DNA from 2 places in the Exiguobacterium sp. R-39 genome. Region 1 is predicted to be linked to the other one. Evidence: riboswitches for the same ligand, from Rfam matches in the RefSeq annotation. Region 1 holds a riboswitch; the other holds the start of a gene.
The links. A riboswitch is a leader RNA that binds a small molecule or an ion and turns the genes downstream of it on or off. The one in region 1 is predicted to bind thiamine pyrophosphate.
Positions count from the first base shown of each region.

Region 1 (3,351 bases):
CTGGCAGCACGACAACTTGCCCACCTTCTACTAACCGGTGAGACACCGGTTGAAAACCGGGTCGCACTGTGTGACCGTTTTAATGCCGGTGAAGTCGATGTCTTCCTGATTTCCTTGAAAGCCGGCGGGACCGGTCTGAATCTGGCGACGGCAGATACCGTCATTTTATACGACAGCTGGTGGAATCCGGCCGTCGAGCAGCAAGCGGCTGACCGGGCCCATCGATTGGGACAACAGTCACCGGTCGAAGTGATCAAGTTATTGATGACCGGGACGATCGAGGAAAAGATGGCGGAATTACAAGATCGAAAAGCGACGATGATTGATGCCGTCTTATCGGATCAGAAACCGGATATTTTAACGATTCGTGAACTCGTCCGTCTGCTTGATTCCCCCTCTTTTATCGATTCATCAGGTGATTAACCATACAAATCAAAGAAAATCTTAAAAAAATGAAAGACCTTCAATCCGTTGTCTATCAACAGGTTTGAAGGTCTTTCGACAATCAAATTCAGAAAAAAGGTTTTAACTTTTGAAAGACAGGGGTATATCTACATTAGCACCGTACAACACGGTCGCTTTTCAATTATTGTTTCTCAATATCAGCGTAATGACCTGGGAGAGAAATGCTACTTACTCACTTCGTTTTTCATTTCTGAATGAAATCCAGTTGAACTAGCATTTAGCGCATGAATTTCTGTTGGAACCTATTGTTCCACTCCTACATTCATTACCTTTTGAGGGCTATACCAAATTCAAGGGGGAAATGAACATGTCAGTAACATTAAAAGTAGAAGAACGCGAAGTACGCCCACGCTCACTTAGAAAGCAATTACGTCATGAAGGAAAAGCTCTTGGTGTCGTGTATGGCTACAAAGTGGAAAGCACACCGATTTCATTCGACGAAAAAGAATTGGTCAAGGTTGTCCGTGATCACGGCGAAAACGTCTTGGTTGCTCTTCAAATCGGCGGTAAAAAGGTCAACACGTTGATCAACAAGCTTGATATGGATATCTTTACACCAACCATCAAACACGTTGAATTCATCGCTGTTAAAATGGATGAAGAAACAGAAGTCGAGACGGATATCGTCCTTGTTGGCGAAGCAGCCGGCGCGAAACTTGGCGGATTCCTTTCACAAACACTCTTTAAAGTAACAGTTGCTGCAACACCAGATAAATTACCGGAACGGATCGAAGTCGACGTGACGGATCTTGCAATCGGAGATTCAATCACAGTAGCTGATCTTCCGGAAGAAAAAGATTTCCGTGTCGTCACAGAAGGTGACATCCAAGTTGCAGCGGTCGTTGAATCGACACTTGAAGCTGAACTTGAAGAAATCGAAGAAGCAGAAGCTGAGGCACAAGCAGCTGATGCGGATACAGCGACAGACGATTCAGAACAAACTTCTGAAGAGCAAGCTGAAGAAAACAAAGAAGATAAAGAGTAATCTTTTCTCTCCTCCCCTCGTGGGAGGTTTTTTTTATGCATATTGACAAGTCCGGTCGACAGCCGTACAGTGAAGAAGGTACACATCATTGACACATCCACTAGGGGAGCCATTTGGCTGAGACGATTCACTTCGGACCCTTTGAACCTGATCTAGTTCATACTAGCGTAGGAAAGTGGAGCGGAATCCTCGTGCTCTTTTTCTGCATCTTGCAGGTTACACGACCGCTCTCTTTTCATAGAGGGCGGTCTTTTTTGTGGTTTCTTTGTGGGTGTGCATTCAAAGGAGAAGTGATTATGAACAGTTGGAAAATGAAAGAAATCATCGTCATGATGATGCTCGCCGTCGCGTGTGGTGTCCTCTACTTAGGGTGGTCGACGTTATGGTTACCGATCTCGGCCATCTTCGGACCGGTCGGATCAAACTGGATGTTCGGCATCTGGGTCATCGCCAGTCCCCTTGTCGCCTACATCATTCAAAAACCAGGCGCGGCATTGATTGCGGAAGTCGTCGCCGCTGCCGTCGAATTGTTTACAGGGAGTCACTTCGGCTTATCGGCACTGTTGATTGGATTCGCACAGGGGATCGGGGCCGAGATTGCCTTTGCCGTGTTCGGATACCGGAAATTCAATACGTTTACCTTGATGTTGTCCGGTGTCTTCGCTGCCGTCGGAAGTATGGTCTACAGCCTCATCGTGAACGGATTTGCCTACTATACGACGACGACTCTCCTGTTGACGTTTTCCTTACAACTTGTCAGCGGTGCTCTGCTCGGCGGCTTACTCGCAAAAATCATCGTCGATGCGCTCGTTAAGGCAGGGACACTGAATGGGTATGCGATCGGACGACAACGAAAGCAGCGTGCCGCATGATGCAGTGCGAGCACCTGACAGTCCGCTATCCGGATCAGGATCACCCGGTCTTACAGGATTTGTCGGTTACGATTGATAAAGGAGAAACGACGTTGCTCGTCGGTCCAAGCGGCAGTGGAAAGACGACCTTTTTACATGTCCTCGCCGGTCTGTTGCCGGAGACGATTGAAGCCGATGTCAGCGGTCACTGGTTGACCGAGGGAACGGTCGGGATGTTATTCCAACAGCCGGACGATCAGTTTTGCATGCAGACGGTCGGTGCCGAAATGGCCTTTAGTCTGGAAAACCGAAGCATCTCCCGATTTGAAATGGATGAGCGGATTAAAGGTGTCTTGGCACGGGTCGGACTTGACCTCGCCTTGACGACGCCGATTGCCGAGCTGTCCGGCGGGATGAAACAACGGCTTGCTCTAGCCTGTGTATTGGCACTCGAACCGGACATCCTGTTGCTCGACGAACCGACGGCGCAACTTGATCCGCATGGTCAACGTTTGATGATGGAGCTGATTGAGGAATTGCACCACGATCCGAACGTGACGCTGGTGCTGATTGAACACCAACTGGAGCAGTGTGTGACGTTTGCGGACCGGGTGCTGGTCTTTCAAACCGGACGGATCCGTCTTGACGGACCGCCGCGGGATATTTTTTCAGAACGCCGGACCGTTTTGACTGAACTCGGGATTGCGACACCGCGCCTTTACCCGTATACATTCGAAACGATACCGGCCGAGGTCGCGGCAGAATGGGCACTCGATCGTCCCCCTGTCCGCGAACCCGTTTCAACCGAACCGACATTTGAACTTGTTGACGTGACCGTCCGGCACGGAAAGCAGACGGTTCTCCAGCGGATCTCGCTGACCGCCCACGCCGGAGAATGGATCATGCTTGTCGGACGCAATGGAGCCGGCAAAAGTACCCTGCTCGAAACGCTGGCCAAACTGTTACCGGCGCAAGGCGGAACGATTCAGTTGTTTCAGACAGCGTTGAAGAAATGGCGGGACCGGACATTTTACCGGCAGGTCGGCTTTG
Region 1 covers NZ_CP187965.1:1,598,937-1,602,287, reverse strand. The annotation lists gene ACP26N_RS08530 (DEAD/DEAH box helicase) at 1-423, shown strand, start outside; gene ACP26N_RS08525 (50S ribosomal protein L25/general stress protein Ctc) at 773-1,450, shown strand; TPP riboswitch at 1,543-1,641, shown strand; gene ACP26N_RS08520 (ECF transporter S component) at 1,747-2,322, shown strand; gene ACP26N_RS08515 (ABC transporter ATP-binding protein) at 2,319-3,351, shown strand, end outside.

Region 2 (3,351 bases), 360 kb from region 1:
AGGCAAAATCACAAGAATAACGAGCAGGACGTTAATCCTGACAAAGGAGGGCATAGGATGGCAGAAAATCGAATTGAAGATAATCGGGATGGAACGATTATCCGTTTACAGGGTGGCTTTTATGATGTCATGACGCCTCAAGGTGAAATCCGTTCACGGGCACGCGGTAATTTCAGAAAACGGGGCATCAGCCCTGTCGTCGGCGATGAAGTCGTGTTACACATCGAAAGTGAGACCGGATATATCCTGGAAGTAAAAGACCGTCAAAATTTCTTGGTCCGCCCACCAGTTGCCAATATCGATCAAGCTTTGTTGGTCGTATCGGCAGCAGAACCTGATTTTTCTGCCCATCTGTTGGACCGGTTTTTAGTGTTGATTGAAGCAAAGGAAATTCAACCGATCATCATCTTGACGAAGATGGACTTGTTACAAGGTGAAGCCGAACAAGGGGTATTGGAAGCCATTGCCGCTTACCGGACCATCGGATATCACGTCATCGAAACTTCAAGTGAGACATTGGCCGGAGTCGAATCTGTCCGTCCGTTGTTAAAAGATAAAACGAGTGTCCTGGCCGGACAATCCGGTGTAGGGAAAAGTTCGTTGTTGAATGCCTTGGAACCTTCATTGGCACTGGAAACGAGTCATATTTCGAAGGCACTTGGTCGTGGACGCCATACTACCCGTCATGTGACATTGATCCCGCTTGGCGAAGGCTTAATTGCAGATACCCCGGGATTTTCGAATCTCGATTTTCCGCACGAAATGGAACTCGAGGAGTTACGATGGTGTTTCCCTGAATTTGTTGCTTTACAGGACGAATGCAAGTACCGTGGCTGTCTGCACTTGAATGAGCCCGGTTGTGCCGTTAAAAAAGCCGTCGAGGCCCATGAAATCATGGCTTCCCGGTATACGAATTATGGTATGTTTGTAGAGGAAATCAAGAATCGGACGCGGAGGTATTAAGATGATTAAAATCGCACCATCAATCTTATCAGCAGATTTTGCAAATTTAGAGCGGGATGTCAAAGCAGTTGAAGCGGCGGGAGCCGATTATATCCATTTTGATGTCATGGATGGTCAATTTGTTCCGAACATTTCCTTTGGACTCCCTGTATTAAGCAGTTTACGTCAAAAAACAGATATGGTTCTCGACGTCCATCTCATGATTGATCGTCCGGAAAACTTTGTCGAATCCTTCGTTGCAGCAGGTGCTGATATCGTAACCTTCCACGTGGAGGCGACGAATCATGTCCATCGTGTGTTGCAACAAATCAAAGCAGCTGGAGCGAAAGCAGGAGTAGTACTCAACCCGCATACGCCGCTGTCGACGATCGAACACGTGCTTGAAGATGTGGACATGGTCTTATTGATGACGGTCAATCCGGGATTCGGCGGACAAGCGTTCATTCCAGGTGTGATGAAGAAATTAAATCAACTGGCTGCAATGAAAGCAGAACAAAATCTATCCTTCGAGATTGAAATCGATGGTGGAGTTAATGCGGAAACAGCAAAATTATGTATCGAGAATGGGGCAAACGTACTTGTTGCAGGTTCCGCTATCTACAATGCACCGGATTATTCAGAAGCAATCACTAGTATTCGGAATGCTGCTCACGTATAATAGGGGCAGAATCAAAATTAAATGATGACCGCAAGGGGTGTCGCGTCAAGCGGCTGAGAGAAGTGATTGGACTTTAACCCTTCGAACCTGTTCCGTTCAGACGGACGTAGGGATGTGGCGCACGCAGGCAGTACGGCGTTCGTCGTACTGCCTTTTTGCCGTCCTGCGATTTTATTTTTTAGGAGGAAAAAAGGATGAAACGGCTACAAATGTTAATGGAAATTGCAATCTTTGCAAGTCTTGGTGTGGTGTTCGATTTATTGATCCCATTTAAAATGCCGCAAGGTGGTTCAATTAGTTTAGCGATGTTACCGATTTTCGTCATGGCGTTTCGTCACGGCGTTGTCGGTGGGGTCGTGACGGGAGCGCTCGTCGGAACGATTCAACTGATGTTCGCTCCACAAATCCTGACGGTCGTCCAGCCGTTACTCGATTATACGATCGCGTTTGGAGTCGTCGGGCTGAGCGGACTGTTCGCACGGCAAGTCAAAAAAGCAGCAGCAGCCGGGAAAAATGGCCGTCTAATGGCGATTGTACTAGGTGCGACATTGCTTGGTGCAGGTTTCCGTTATGTCTGTCACGTCATTAGTGGAATCGTGTTCTTCGCTGAGTATGCGGAAGGTCCGGTCGTCCCGTATTCGTTGATCTATAACGCGACGTATATGGTTCCATCGTATCTGTTATGTGGTATTGTCGCAGGACTCCTGTTTACGACAGCACCACGACTTCTTCGTTATTCAGCACGGGGTGTCTGATGCGGGTTGTGATTGTAGCGGCCGGTCCGGCGGAAGACATCCCGTCCCTGAAACCGTTTATGGATGAGAAGACGGTTGTCATCGCTGTTGACGGAGGTGTCACCGTGTTGGCACAGCAAGGTTTCGCTTTTGACTTGGCGATTGGGGACTTTGATTCTCTCGGATACAAACCGGAAGGAGCGATCATCCATCCGGCTGAAAAGGATGAGACCGACTTGGAACTGGCTTTACGACATGTCAGTCAACAGTATGAAGCAACGGAAGTGTTAATATTCGGTGCGACCGGAGGACGACTTGATATGACGCTTCAAAACGTCTATCTGCTAAAACAATTTCCGGCAGTCCGCTTGATGACGAAGCGGGAAGAGGTTCGTTTCTTACAGCCGGGGACGTATGAGATCGAGGCAGATGGATTTCACTATCTCTCTTTCATCCCGCTCGTTCCGACATGTCTGACCCTCCGCGGGGTCAAGTACCCGTTGACGAATCATGACGTGCCGGTCGGCGGATCATTGACCGTCAGCAATGAATGGACACATCACGGAGTGGCGAACGTGACGGTGCATACCGGTGAAGTGATTGCTTTAAGAAGTTTGTCAGACCACTAAAAAACGTGATCGGCTTTAGGATATCCTAAAAGTCGATCACGTTTTTTGTAGTTTTTTAAGATTTTAATGTCGAGCTGGCTGCCTGACGTTCAGTTTGAGCCGCAATATGTTTTCCTTTGACGAACAGGTGGTAAGAGGCCCACGTCAAGAGGAAGAATGGAACGCCTATATACAGCGCAATCCGTTGATCCGCTTGGAATGCCAAGCTGATCAGTACAAGCATGTTTAAAGAGAACGAGATAATCGGCAAGACCGGGAAGAACGGAGTCTTGAATTTCAATTCACTGACAGCATGTCCCTCTTTGATGAATTGACGACGGAAGGCGATCTGTGAAGCGGAAATCGAAATCCAACCGACTTGCGCACC
Region 2 covers NZ_CP187965.1:1,963,928-1,967,278, reverse strand. The annotation lists gene pknB (Stk1 family PASTA domain-containing Ser/Thr kinase) at 1-20, shown strand, start outside; gene rsgA (ribosome small subunit-dependent GTPase A) at 58-963, shown strand; gene rpe (ribulose-phosphate 3-epimerase) at 965-1,621, shown strand; TPP riboswitch at 1,645-1,751, shown strand; gene thiT (energy-coupled thiamine transporter ThiT) at 1,816-2,376, shown strand; gene ACP26N_RS10455 (thiamine diphosphokinase) at 2,376-2,984, shown strand; gene ACP26N_RS10450 (amino acid permease) at 3,040-3,351, opposite strand, start outside.
Region 2: another riboswitch for thiamine pyrophosphate. It lies ahead of thiT (energy-coupled thiamine transporter ThiT); the one in region 1 lies ahead of ACP26N_RS08520 (ECF transporter S component).